3 regions of the Pseudoalteromonas sp. A3 genome follow, and region 3 is predicted to be linked to each of the others. Evidence: predicted binding sites of a transcription regulator. Region 3 holds the regulator's gene; each other region holds the start of a gene.
The links. Region 3 encodes LexA, which represses DNA repair genes until DNA is damaged. Its sites were predicted from a motif close to TACTGTATNNNNATACAGTA; they were not measured.

Region 1 (4,292 bases), on a different contig from region 3:
ATTTCTGGAGCAAGTTTTTGAGTGGTTAAAACCGAAAAAGGCGGGTAAACCGTGGTGGGGGTAGAAAACTGTAACACCCCATTGGCCGTTTTTTTATGAATAACACACGGAAAACATGCATTATCGCCTTCATTTAAGTGCTTATTAATTCGCTCTTGCGGCACGATTAGTCGCGTATGTTTTACATCATCAATGCTGTTAATTAGTTGCTCGGTGAGGTTGTCACAAATACCGCCTTGCGGCGCATGCGAATCTTTATCCATATGAAACGGGGGCGTGTAACTTTGTAACCATACAATTTCTTCAATTGGGTGAGTATTGTCAGCGTACCCGTAACGCATTAAACCACCTAGTACACCAAAGAATAAAATTACATTTCTAAGCATAACTCACTAAAAATAATCCATTTAAGTTAACTTTAGTATAGTTTTACTTTGTATATGTTCAAATGTAAGAGAGAAAAAGGCAGTAAAAAAACTGCCTATTATCTGGGTTTAATATGGTTGCGGGTAATCTTTAAAAATAGTGCCAATTTCAGTTAGCGTGTCGTCGCTTAAAGTTATGCTAAAAGCGTCAATGTCTTCTTTTAATTGGGCCATGCTGGTCGCCCCAATAATTGACGAGGTAACGCCATCGACTTGATTACACCAAGCAAGTGCCAATTGGGCTGGGGTTATGCCGCTTGCATGTGCAAGCTCTACATAACGCTGCGTGGCTTTTTGCGCGTTAGGGGTATCTCTAAAAATGCCATTGCGCTGCATAAATGTCCAACGCGAGCCCGCTGGGCGTGCGCCGTTTAGGTATTTACCCGTTAGCAAGCCAGCAGCAAGCGGCGACCAAGGTAAATAAGCAATATCTTCATGGATACACTGCTCAATTAAGTAGGGCCAATCTTTAGCGTGCGCTAGGCTAAATTCGTTCTGAATAGACACCATACGCGGTAAGTTATGCGCTTTTGCTAAATTTAAAAATTGGCTAATGCCCCATGGGGTGTCATCTGAAAGGCCACAATATTTTATTTTTCCGGCTTTAACGCACTCATTAAGGCCCTCTAAAATATCAAGCATACCCGCTTGTTGTTGCTCAGTATCTACGTCACTAAAAGTGAGTTTACCTGGCCACTGCCTGCCAAAATGTGGGGTAGAGCGATTAGGCCAATGCAATTGGTATAAATCTATGTAGTCGGTTTGTAGGCGTTTAAGCGAGTTATCTACGGCCTCAATGACAGCGCTGCGTGTTATATCGCCGCCATCTCGTACCCACGACAAGCCATTGCCTGCAATTTTACTCGCTAATACAATATCACCGCGCTTTTGCGCATTACGGCTTAGCCAGTTACCTATAATTTGCTCTGTTTTACCGTAGGTCTCTGGTGAAGGAGGAACGGCATACATTTCGGCAGTATCTATAAAATTAACGCCTTGTGCCAAGGCATAAGCTATTTGCTCATCGGCGTCTTGTTGGGTATTTTGTTTACCCCAAGTCATGCTGCCTAAGCATACTCTAGAAACATCAACACCGCTGCTGCCTAACGGACTGTATTGCATTTAAAATCCTTAAATTATGTAAGATCTTGAGAGTGGATAATTAATACCAATTCGCAATAAAACCTAATTAAGCGAATTGATGTAGTGCCGATAGTAATGGCTCTGAAATCGCCGCTTTTTGTCCTGTTTTAAAGTCAAACATAACAACTTGAGAATAGCCTGTGGTAGTAATAGCTTGCTGAGCATGGCTAAATACAGAGTAATTCATCATAAAACGGTCGCTTTTTATATCTGAAATAGTAATACCTACGGTTAAGGTATCTGGGAAGGTCACTGGACGTTTATAGCGAATATTGTTTTCACTAATGACCGGGCCTATTCCACCTGGTTTTATCGTATCAAACTGATTTATTTTATTTAGAAAATCGATACGCGCAATTTCAAAATAACGCAAGTACACCACGTTGTTAACATGTTGTAGGGCGTCCATATCGGCCCATGCTACGGTGATATCGGTATGAATAGGGTGCTGATCTTTGAACCTTTGCATGTATGTGTACTCTTAGTTTTAAATGAATGAGGTTATCAATATGGTGTTTGTAGCTCAAGACAATAAATGCCATGTTTTTTTATAAGATGATTGTACCTATTTATTTTTAGGACTACAGTTAAATAACACAGACAACGCACACACGAGAACACACATGCAAAATATAATTAATTGGGCTTTAGCCAGTTTAGTTTTTATAGCGTCTTTTGCTTGCTATGCAATGGGTAATGCCTCCGGCGGCATAATGCTTTTAGCTGCGGGGTTTTTATTGGAGTTTGTTTTTTGGCTACATTGCTTTAAAAAATCAAAGCGCTTTAAGCAGCCGTTTTAAAAAAGCTGTTTAAAGCTTGCACGGTTTAACGCGCTACACCTAGTAGCGCTTTTAACTTTAGCAAGTTAAACAGGCTTTAATGGACTTGCTTAATGAAAGTGAATCCTTAATAATGGCTGTATAAATAAACAGTTGTTATGTGGTAATGAAAAAGTTTATTCATATCGACATGGACTGCTTTTATGCAGCGGTTGAAATGCGCGATAACCCCAAACTTGCCAGTGTGCCTTTAGCGATTGGTGGCAATAGCCGTCGTGGCGTGCTCTCTACAGCAAATTATATAGCGCGCGAATATGGTGTTCGCTCGGCTATGTCTAACTACCACGCTAAGCAATTATGTCCCGATTTAGTTATTGTGCCCGGGCGCATGGCGGTTTATAAAGAAATTTCTAACCAAATACGCGCTGTATTTAAACGCTATACCGACCAAATAGAGCCGCTGTCGCTTGATGAAGCTTACCTAGATGTAACCAACAGCACCGCATGCAAAGGCAGCGCAACGCTTATTGCTCAGCAAATTAGAGCAGATATTTATAACGATACCGGCCTTACTGCCTCTGCCGGGGTTGCCCCCATTAAGTTTATTGCCAAAATAGCCAGTGACGAAAATAAACCCAATGGCCAATTTGTGGTTTTACCGGATGAAGTTGATGCGTTTTTAAATAATTTACCGCTGGGTAAAATCCCTGGTGTGGGCAAAGTAACCCTCGAAAAGCTTAATTTAAAGGGGTTATACACAGGTAAAGACGTTCGCGAGAAAGGCGTTAATTGGATGCAGCAGCATGTGGGGAATTTTGGTGTATCGCTTTATCAAAAATGTGCTGGCGAATATATTGGTAAAGTAACCACTGAACGAGTCCGTAAATCCCTTAGTGTTGAACACACCTATGAATACAACAAAAATAGCTTACAAGAATGTTTAGATCAGTTACCTAAATTACTCCAAGAGCTAACAGCGCGCCTTAATAAGCAACAGCTACAAAACCGTATTAATAAGCTAAGTGTAAAAGTGAAGTTTGCAAACTTTGTTGTTACCTCAGCTGATCAAGCTCATCATCAATTAAATACTGCTATTTTTACTGAATTACTCTCTAAGGCGTATCAACGTGGGATGCAGCAACCGGTGCGTTTATTAGGTATTGGGGTAGGTGTTAAAAATGAACCTAATTTAAATTTGCAACTGAGTATTCTTGATTAACTACACGCTTTTTTGCAATTTAGAGTGCTTTAGCAAAGTAATTTAAACGTGGAGCAAGCAGGGGCTGCCTTTACTAAAAGCTATATAGTTGTTGTTAGTTTCTTCTTAAAACACTGAGTCACTTTAGTTAGCTGTAAAACCAAGTTGCCAGATTAAAATGAGCTGATCGCAGTTGGCTGGTTTTGTGTTTTTATATCAACGATAATAGCCCCTTATGTTTTCTAACAGGAGTTTTACTTATGGCATATCCTCAAGCGATAGCTGCACAATCACTTAGTGCAAGCTTTGACTCATTTTCTCACGATGCACTTATTATAATTAGTGATGACTTTTCTCAATTAGCCAATAACTCATTAAGTGATGCTATCGAATCATACGCTAAAGTAGATTCTCGTATTGGTAAACAAGTTACGTTTTTAGTGGTTGATAATGTACGCGTTGTTTTAGCGCCTACTGGGCCGCTTAACCGCGATTACGATGATGTAAGACGCTACTTTGATGCTGCTAAACTAGCGATTAACGAAGCAAAAGCCGCGGGTAGTGTAAACCCTGCTATTTACTTACCAAAATTACATACAGATGCGCGTTACCAGCATGCATTAGAAGTGGCGTATTTAGGCGCATGCCAAGCATTATGGCAACCTTTGGAGGCGCGCGAATACCACGGCGAAAGCATTGAACCTATTACGCAAATTGGTTTAATCGATGCAAATGAGCAAACAGTTA
Region 2 (4,292 bases), on a different contig from region 3:
TCTAAGTGGTGAGGTAAGTGAGCCTGCGCGTGTTGTCGCGCCAATAAGCGTAAACGGCGGTAAGTCTAATTTAATAGAGCGTGCAGCGGGGCCTTCACCAATCATAATATCGAGTTGGTAATCTTCCATTGCGGGGTAAAGTATTTCTTCAACTTGTGGGCTGAGTCTGTGTATTTCATCAATAAACAGCACATCGCCTTCTTCAAGGTTGGTAAGTAATGCAGCAAGGTCGCCGGCTTTTTCAAGTACTGGGCCTGAAGTGGTTTTAATACTTACATTAAGCTCATTGGCAACAATATTAGCAAGCGTGGTTTTACCTAAGCCCGGCGGGCCAAATATTAATAGATGATCGAGCGCTTCACCGCGGCTGCGCGCTGCCTCTATAAATATTTCCATTTGCTGCTTAACATGCGGCTGACCTTTGTAGTCGGCTAAAAGCTTGGGCCTTATTGCGCGGTCTATGGTGTCTTCGTTGGTTTTTTCGCTCGCGTCAATTAAACGATCAGCTTCAATCATGGGTTACTCACAACATTGATTTTAAAGATTCTTTAATAAGAACCTCAGTAGACATATCGGGTTTACTCACCGATTTTACTGCTTTTTGCGCCTGTGGCAATTTATAACCAAGCGCAACAAGTGCCGATACGGCATCGTCTGCGGCATTATTGGCAATTGTTGCATCGCTAGGAGGCTCTATAACGGCATTATCGCTATATGGCGTAAATAAATCGTTACCCCAATCTTTTAAGCGGTCTTTCATTTCAAGCACTAAACGCTCAGCGGTTTTTTTACCCACACCCGGTAATTTAACCAATGTTGTGGCATCTTCGTTGTTTACGCAACTAACAAATTGTTGCGCCGACATGCCCGACAATATTGCTAGGCCTAGTTTAGGACCCACACCATTTGCTTTTAATAGTTCTCTAAAAAGCGCGCGCTCGGTTTTATTATTAAAGCCAAATAATAGTTGTGCGTCTTCGCGTACTACAAAGTGTGTGTACACTATGGCGTTTTCGCCAATATTGGGTAAGTCGTAAAAACAGGTCATGGGCATTTGTACTTCGTAGCCTACGCCGCTTACTTCTAATAAAATTTCAGGCGGTTGCTTTTCAACTAAAGTGCCATTTAAACGGCCAATCATATTTATTTCCTTAAACGTCCTCTAACGGTTTTGCTTGCGCTACCCGCTAGTTTTATTAAATTTTGTTCTGAGTGCGCATGGCAAATTGCAATAGCAAGCGCATCGGCCGCATCGGCTTGCGGTGTGCCAGGTAATTTTAAAATATTTTTTACCATGTGTTGCACTTGAGACTTATCGGCGCCGCCATTACCTACCACGGCTTGTTTAATTTGCCGGGCTGAGTATTCAAATACGGGTAAGTCGGCCATAGAGGCTCCCACTATGGCGGCTCCTCGGGCTTGGCCAAGTTTTAGCGCGGCATCCGGGTTATGCGCCATAAATACTTTTTCTATGGCAAAGGTTTCGGGGGAGAACTGCTCTATTATTTGCGTGATCCCTTGGTAGATCATTTTTAATCGTATGGGGAACTCATGCTCGGCTAATTTAATGCACCCGCTTCCTAAATAGGTAAATTTAGCGCCTTGATGCGCAACCACACCATAACCGGTTAAACGCGAACCTGGGTCTATCCCTAAAATAATGGCCAAACAGCACACTCATTATTGTTATTTTTCAATAACGGTAATAATGCCAGAGCACTGTATAAATTACCAGTGGCGAGTAAAAACAAAAACGCCCGCAACTTAGTGCGGGCGTTTAGCGTTAAAAGTATAGCTTAGGCTAAAGCACGTACTAAACCTTGGGTATTTTGTTTAAGTTTACGGGCAATCATAAAGTAGCCAAGTGCGGCTACAAATACCCCGCCCGACACAGGCCCTATTAGCCAAATTGCCGGGTGCAATTTACCGGCTAAGTCAAACATTTGCTGCTGAACAATCAATAAGGCTATATCACTAAATAATGCAGCTACAAACCCGGCTAAGCCACCTAATAGCAAAAACTCATAAAGCGTCGCATTTTTTATTAGCCGCCCTTTGGCGCCTAACGTTCGCAGTATTACTATTTCCTGCATTCGCTCGCCAAGGCTCGCTTGCACCTGAGATATAAGCACTAATGCGCCACACAACACCACAATAGCAAGCACAAAGCCAATAGCTAACGACACCTGCTCAATGGTTGATTGTATTTGCTTAACAAAGTTATCTACATCGATGGCGGTAATGGTTGGATAACTGCGCAGTAACTGGCTAAACGCTTTCTTTTGTTCTGGCTCTATACGCACAGATGAAATATACGTAGCCGGAAAACCTTTTAGCACATCGGGGCTTAAAATAATAAAAAAGTTAGGTTTTAGCGTAGCCCAATTTACTTTACGCACACTGGTAATTTTGGCGTCAAATGATTGCGCACCAATTAAGAATGTTAAAGTGTCGCCTATTTCTACGTCTAGGCGCTCCAACATAGACTCCTCAACCGATGCCTCACCCACTGCGCCTTCGCCAAACCACTGCCCTTGCACAATTTCGTTTTGGGCTGGCACATTATCAAGCCAGGTTAGATTAAGCTCACGGCCAATGCCTGAACGCGCTTCTTCATCTTTTTTCTCGTTATCTTGCAACGACACTTTACGCGCAACAAGCTCGCCATTTATCGCATTTACTCGCCCACGAATGGTTGGATAAAAATCCGAAACTAAAATATCGTTCTCTGCTAGGTAATTATTTACAGGCTCAAGTTCGTTTTGCGTAATATTAACTAAAAATGCATTAGGCGCATCGGCGGGTAATTGAGACTGCCAATCTGAGATCATGTCATTTTTAAGCACAATCAAAAACAATAGCAATTTTATCGCCAATGAAAAGCTAATAAGCTGCACCGCATTTACGTTGGCACGCTTTTGTATAGAGGCAATGGCTAACGACCAACTGTTGCCTGGTTTTAAGCCTAATTTACGGCCACCGCCAAATATTAATTTTGAAATAACAAATAAAACCGCAATCAAAGCAAGCGTAGAGACAAATAAAATAAGCGTTATTTTAATGTTATTACTAAATAACCACATTAATAAAAACACCGTAAGCGCGCTTAAACCTAAGTGCACACGGCTTACGGCTAGTCTGTCGCCTAAATTACGGCGCAATACTCTAAGCGGTGGAATATCAAATAAATCAAGCAGTGGCTTAATAGAGAACATAACTGCACATATAACGCCTGTGCTAATGGCCACCAGCCAAGGTTTAAATCCGGCGGCAGGTAAGCTCATATCCATGCTTTTTGCTAAATAACCAGTGGCTATTTCTTGTAAGCCGTAGCCTATGGCTAAACCCACAATAACCGCTAAAGCACACACCATGAGTAAGTGCATAAAATATATTTTACGAATTAATGCACGGCTTCCGCCAAGTGTTTTCATCATTGCTACGGGGTCGTATTGGCGCTCACAATAACGCTTTGCCGACACAGCAATAGCAACCGTAGCCAAAATAATGCCCAGCAAACCGGCCAGTAATAAAAAACTTTCTGCACGGTTTAAGCTATTTGATATGGGTGATTGCCTATCTTTTACGCCATACCAACGTTGATTTTCAGCCATTTGCGGCTTTAACCATTCATAAAACCGCGTTATATCTGATTCATCGCCTGCATAGAGTTGGCGGTAATTTACTCGGCTGCCAGGTTGAATAACCTCAGTTTTTGCTACATCAGCAATATTTATAAGCACTCTGCGGCTGCTCGAAAATACATTAAACGGCGCATCTGGCTCTTCAACCACCACTTTTTCTACATTAAATACTGCTGCGCCTAGCTCTACTTGGCTGCCAATATCAATATTTAAGCTGTAAAAAACCGATTCACTTAGCCATACATTGCCAGGCTTTGGGCCGCCCTGCGCTACTTGTGTTTCGCCAAGCAATGATGATTTAACTTTTAACTCGCCTTTTAACGGGTATTCGTTAGACGCCGCTTTTACCGAGGTAAATTGCATCTCGTCGTTGGCAAATAACATGGTATCAAAGTAGATCATTTGCGCAGTTTGTAAGTTTTCTTGTTTGGCTTTGCTAATAAACGCCGTGTCTAGCTCATGAGCACTTGCCAATACTCTATCTGCGGCAATAAACGCGCTACTTTTTTGCGCTATGCTTTGTGCTATTCGCTCAGTGACCATAGACAGTGTAAGCACCGTTAACACCGCCAGCGCAATGGCGGCACTAATTACCGTAAGTTCGCCGCGGCGAAATTCACGCGCAAATAATTTAAGTGCTAACTTAGC
Region 3 (4,292 bases):
AGTGCTCAAACACTATTTGCGTGGGGTTAGGCACTTGGGCAGTAATATTATCGAGTGATGTAGGGTAGTCTGCTTGAGTAAATGGGTTTGTAAGTGTGCGCTTAGCAAGGTGCTTACCGTGTACGTATTCAAGTGGTATCGCGCTCATTACTAAGCCGCCTAACAGCCAAGCTAAAATTTGTAAGGCAAGTAAATAGCCTAGCCACTTATGTAGTTTTCGAGCGCGCTTAAATAGTTGTTTTCTCATTTTGTGCTTCTTATTATTTTTAGCGTTAGTGTATTACAGCAGCCCATGCTTTTACTGCGGCATTTTGTCGCAGTTATTCATAAGCTTACTCTAACTTTATAAAAATAATAAAAAGGAGCGGTAAAAAATCAGTGAGGCTGTGTTTAATGCTCACGTAAGGCATTTATTAGCCCTTGTTTACTCATTTTAGAGCGGCCGCTAATGCCGAGCTCTTTAGCTTTATTGTACAGCTGCTTTTTAGTGCGCTGCTCATACTTTGAGGCTTTGCCGCCTTTAACTGCGGTTTTATGAGTATTGCTATTAGCAATGCGCGCGGCTTTTTGTTTGCTCATGCCTTCATCTCGAAGCGCATCGTACTGATCGTCGTTTTTAATTTGCGGGCCATGATCTACCATAATTGTCCTCCTGAAGCGTTTAATTACACAGTGTGTGTATAACTTTCATACATAAACGGTAAAATTAAGCGTAACTAGCCTAACTCGTTTTATAAGGCAAATTAGGTGCCAATGGCGTTTAAACAGGTATTTTCTATGAATAAAGCCATGTTTAGCGCTTTGTTGATTTGGTATAAAAGTAAAACTGCGTTAAAGTTTGCGATGAAACTATAAGAGGGTAAAAAGCAGACAATGTCGGAAATTCAATTTTTAAATGTAGATCTAGAGCTTGAGTCTAAACAAGATATTAGCGCCCTAGTGGCAGACTTAAAGAAAAACGCGATGGTTTTGCATTATGACAAAGACGAATATCGTCAATTGGCGCGTATTGAAGCCTCAGGTGATATAACCACGCCAGACAAAGCAATCAACCACTTATGTGAATTAATAGAGTCGTGTTCACGTAATGCGCTTAAACAGTGGCTAAGCTGTTCGCGCAGAACGTTTGATATAGGCTTTGAGTCGGGCACGTCGCCTAAGTGTTTTAACCAAGCTCTACATGCAGATACATTGCTACGTATATCTGCCATTGGCGCTGGTATGGAAATAACGATTTACCCTATCGAAAAGTAGCCATAGTTAATTATTTGCGCTCGACAACCGCTGCGGTCATTTTTGATACGCAGCAAAGCTCGCCGCGGCTATTGGTTATTTTTATTTCCCATACAGAACTGCGCTTACCAATATGAAATGCACGAGTAACGGCGGTTAAAGTGCCATTTCGAGAGGCCTTTAAGTGGCTGGCGCTAATTTCCTGTCCAACACAATAAAATTTTGTAAAGTCCACGACAAAGTTAGCGGCGTAGCTTGCTACGGTTTCGGCAAGTACCACATTTGCGCCACCATGTACCATACCAATAGGATTATGATGCTCAGGAATAGCAGGCATGGTAGCCACTAGGTAATCATCTCCTATTTCGGTTATTTCTATGCCCATGGTTTTCATTAGCGTGCCTTGGCCGTTTATTCCCTCATCTAACTGTTTGCAAAGCTCTAATGTGATGGGTTGATGCCAAATACTCATAATTACTCCTTTATATTGAAAGCAAATTTATAGCATTTTAAATACTGAACGTCTGTAATTACCTAAAATTTATCCAGGCGCGGTGTATTTAGCTATTTTAAAGCACAATTTAAATTTGCGATTTTTATTTAACTGTATATACTCACAGTTAAATGTACTGTATGGAAAACCAGTTGTATGCGACCATTAACTAAACGCCAAGCTCAAATACTCGAACTAATAAAAGTTTTTATTAAAGACACTGGTATGCCTCCTACACGTGCCGAAATTGCGCAAACACTCGGTTTTAAAAGTGCCAATGCCGCAGAAGAGCACTTAAAAGCGCTTGCCAAAAAAGGTGTTATTAAAATGAAACCAGGCGCAAGCCGTGGTATTCAATTGGTTGAAGAAGAAGAGCCTGAGCAACTAGGGCTACCATTAATAGGTAGAGTTGCAGCGGGTTCGCCTATTTTGGCGCAAGAACATGTTGAGAGTCACTGTAAAATAGACCCACTTATGTTTAAACCAGCCGCCGACTTTTTACTGCGTGTTAACGGCATGAGTATGAAAGATATAGGTATTATGGATGGCGACTTACTTGCCGTACACCGTACTCAAACTGCAGAAAACGGCCAAGTTGTGGTTGCACGAGTAGATGAAGACGTAACCGTAAAACGCCTAGAAAAAGCAGGCCGAAAAGTATTATTACACGCCGAAAACGAAGAGTTTACGCCAATTGAAGTAGACCTTGAAAACGAATCTTTTAATATTGAAGGGTTAGCTGTTGGCGTAATAAGAAATGCCGACTGGATGTAATTTTTAACTATTTTTAAGTAATATTTATAAATGCGCACTTTTAAGTGTGCATTTTTGTTTTAAAAACAGACCTTCCACCATCTCAAAGCGCCCTAAAATTATTTAGGCTGTAAACTTTTTTTCACTCATACTTTTATCTCCCTAAGCGTGTTACATCCCTTAATTTTGCTCGTGTCTTGGCTGTTAAATAACAATTTAATACGCCGTCATTTAGTCAATCTTAAAATATCACTTGATTGTTTTTTATACTAAAACTTGCTTGTTGTACGTTTTTTAGCTAATCATTAATGTGCTGGACTAACAATAACTCACAGCTTTTTAGTTATGAGAACACACAATATACACAAACCTTTTGTTGTCCTAGCGATACCAATCAAAAATAAGATTGGTTAAAAAATAAAAATAACGAATTGGCGTTTAAGCCGTATGCCTCTTCGCTTTGCATTCGCAATAGCATCAAAGGAGCCGTCACATGGGTAAACTGACCTCTACCTTGTGGCTTGTGTTGATTATGTTCCCGCAGCAAGTGCTGGCTAATAGCCAATACAATATGCGCAAGGGCGTAACCGATATAAGTAATAATGTATATCAGCTACACATGACCATATTTTTAATATGTTGTGTGATTGGGGTGATAGTGTTCGCAATAATGTTTTGGGCACTGATTCATCACCGTAAATCTAAAGGGGCAGTTCCTGCCCAATTTCATGAAAGTACCAAAGTAGAAATTCTTTGGACTGCCATTCCGTTTGTTATTTTAATTGCCATGGCAATCCCTGCCACTAAAACCCTCATTGCGATGGAAGATGCCAGTAAGGCCGATTTAACCATTAAAATTACAGGGTCACAGTGGAAGTGGCATTATGAATACATGGGCGAAGACGTAGAGTTTTACTCTATTTTATCTACCCCTCAAGACGAAATAGCCAACCTTACTAATAAAAACCCTAATTACTTACTTGAGGTTGATAAACCTTTAGTACTGCCAATTAATCAAAAGGTGCGTTTTTTAATGACCTCTGATGATGTTATTCACTCTTGGTGGGTACCCGATTTTGCCGTTAAAAAAGATGCCAATCCGGGGTTTATCAACGAAACGTGGACCAACATTAACGAAGAAGGTATTTACCGAGGACAGTGTGCAGAGCTGTGCGGTAAAGATCATGGTTTTATGCCCGTGGTGGTTGAAGCTAAATCGCAAGAGGACTTTAACGCATGGCTTGCAGATGCTAAGCAAGCTAAGCAAAAAGCCGCACTTGCTGATGCAGCACTGCTTGAGACAACAATTCCTAAAGAAGAGCTAATGACACTAGGTGAGCAAGTGTATATGGCAAGTTGCGCTGCGTGTCATCAACCCACAGGTATGGGCTTACCGGGCGTATTTCCTGCGCTAAAAGGCAGCCCCATTGTTTTGGGTGATATAAAAGATCACATTGATGTAGTGATTCATGGCCGCCCAGGAACTGCAATGCAAGCATTTGCAAAGCAGCTCTCAATTAAACAACTTGCAGCGGTAATTACCTATAAACGTAATGCGTGGGGTAATGAAACGGGTGATGTCATCCAACCTAGTGAAATTCAGGCAGCACTTGATGCGGAGGCGAACTAATGAGTAGCATAGTAGAACAACCTAACGCCAATGACGCTCACCACGGCCACCACCCAGCCAAAGGTTTTAAACGTTGGTTATACACAACAAACCATAAAGATATTGGCAGCATGTACTTAATTTTTTCGCTGACTATGTTTTTAATTGGCGGTGCAATGGCCATGGTTATTCGGGCTGAGTTAT

Region 1: the regulator LexA is predicted to act here: its motif matches at 2,483-2,502, upstream of dinB (DNA polymerase IV).
Region 2: the regulator LexA is predicted to act here: its motif matches at 1,718-1,737, upstream of ruvC (crossover junction endodeoxyribonuclease RuvC).

Annotation. Positions count from the first base shown of each region.
Region 1 is NZ_JAPCKL010000015.1:40,796-45,087, reverse strand. Features, by position in the region: gene OIZ54_RS18450 (ABC transporter substrate-binding protein) at 1-386, opposite strand, end outside; gene OIZ54_RS18445 (aldo/keto reductase) at 495-1,547, opposite strand; gene OIZ54_RS18440 (acyl-CoA thioesterase) at 1,615-2,037, opposite strand; gene dinB (DNA polymerase IV) at 2,514-3,566, shown strand; gene OIZ54_RS18430 (M17 family metallopeptidase) at 3,806-4,292, shown strand, end outside.
Region 2 is NZ_JAPCKL010000013.1:79,102-83,393, forward strand. Features, by position in the region: gene ruvB (Holliday junction branch migration DNA helicase RuvB) at 1-516, opposite strand, end outside; gene ruvA (Holliday junction branch migration protein RuvA) at 524-1,141, opposite strand; gene ruvC (crossover junction endodeoxyribonuclease RuvC) at 1,144-1,668, opposite strand; gene OIZ54_RS17490 (ABC transporter permease) at 1,797-4,292, opposite strand, start outside; gene OIZ54_RS17495 (ABC transporter ATP-binding protein) at 4,288-4,292, opposite strand, start outside.
Region 3 is NZ_JAPCKL010000014.1:33,412-37,703, forward strand. Features, by position in the region: gene OIZ54_RS17850 (hypothetical protein) at 1-247, opposite strand, end outside; gene OIZ54_RS17855 (Rho termination factor N-terminal domain-containing protein) at 391-642, opposite strand; gene OIZ54_RS17860 (hypothetical protein) at 874-1,254, shown strand; gene OIZ54_RS17865 (PaaI family thioesterase) at 1,265-1,705, opposite strand; gene lexA (transcriptional repressor LexA) at 1,883-2,500, shown strand; gene coxB (cytochrome c oxidase subunit II) at 2,973-4,109, shown strand; gene ctaD (cytochrome c oxidase subunit I) at 4,109-4,292, shown strand, end outside.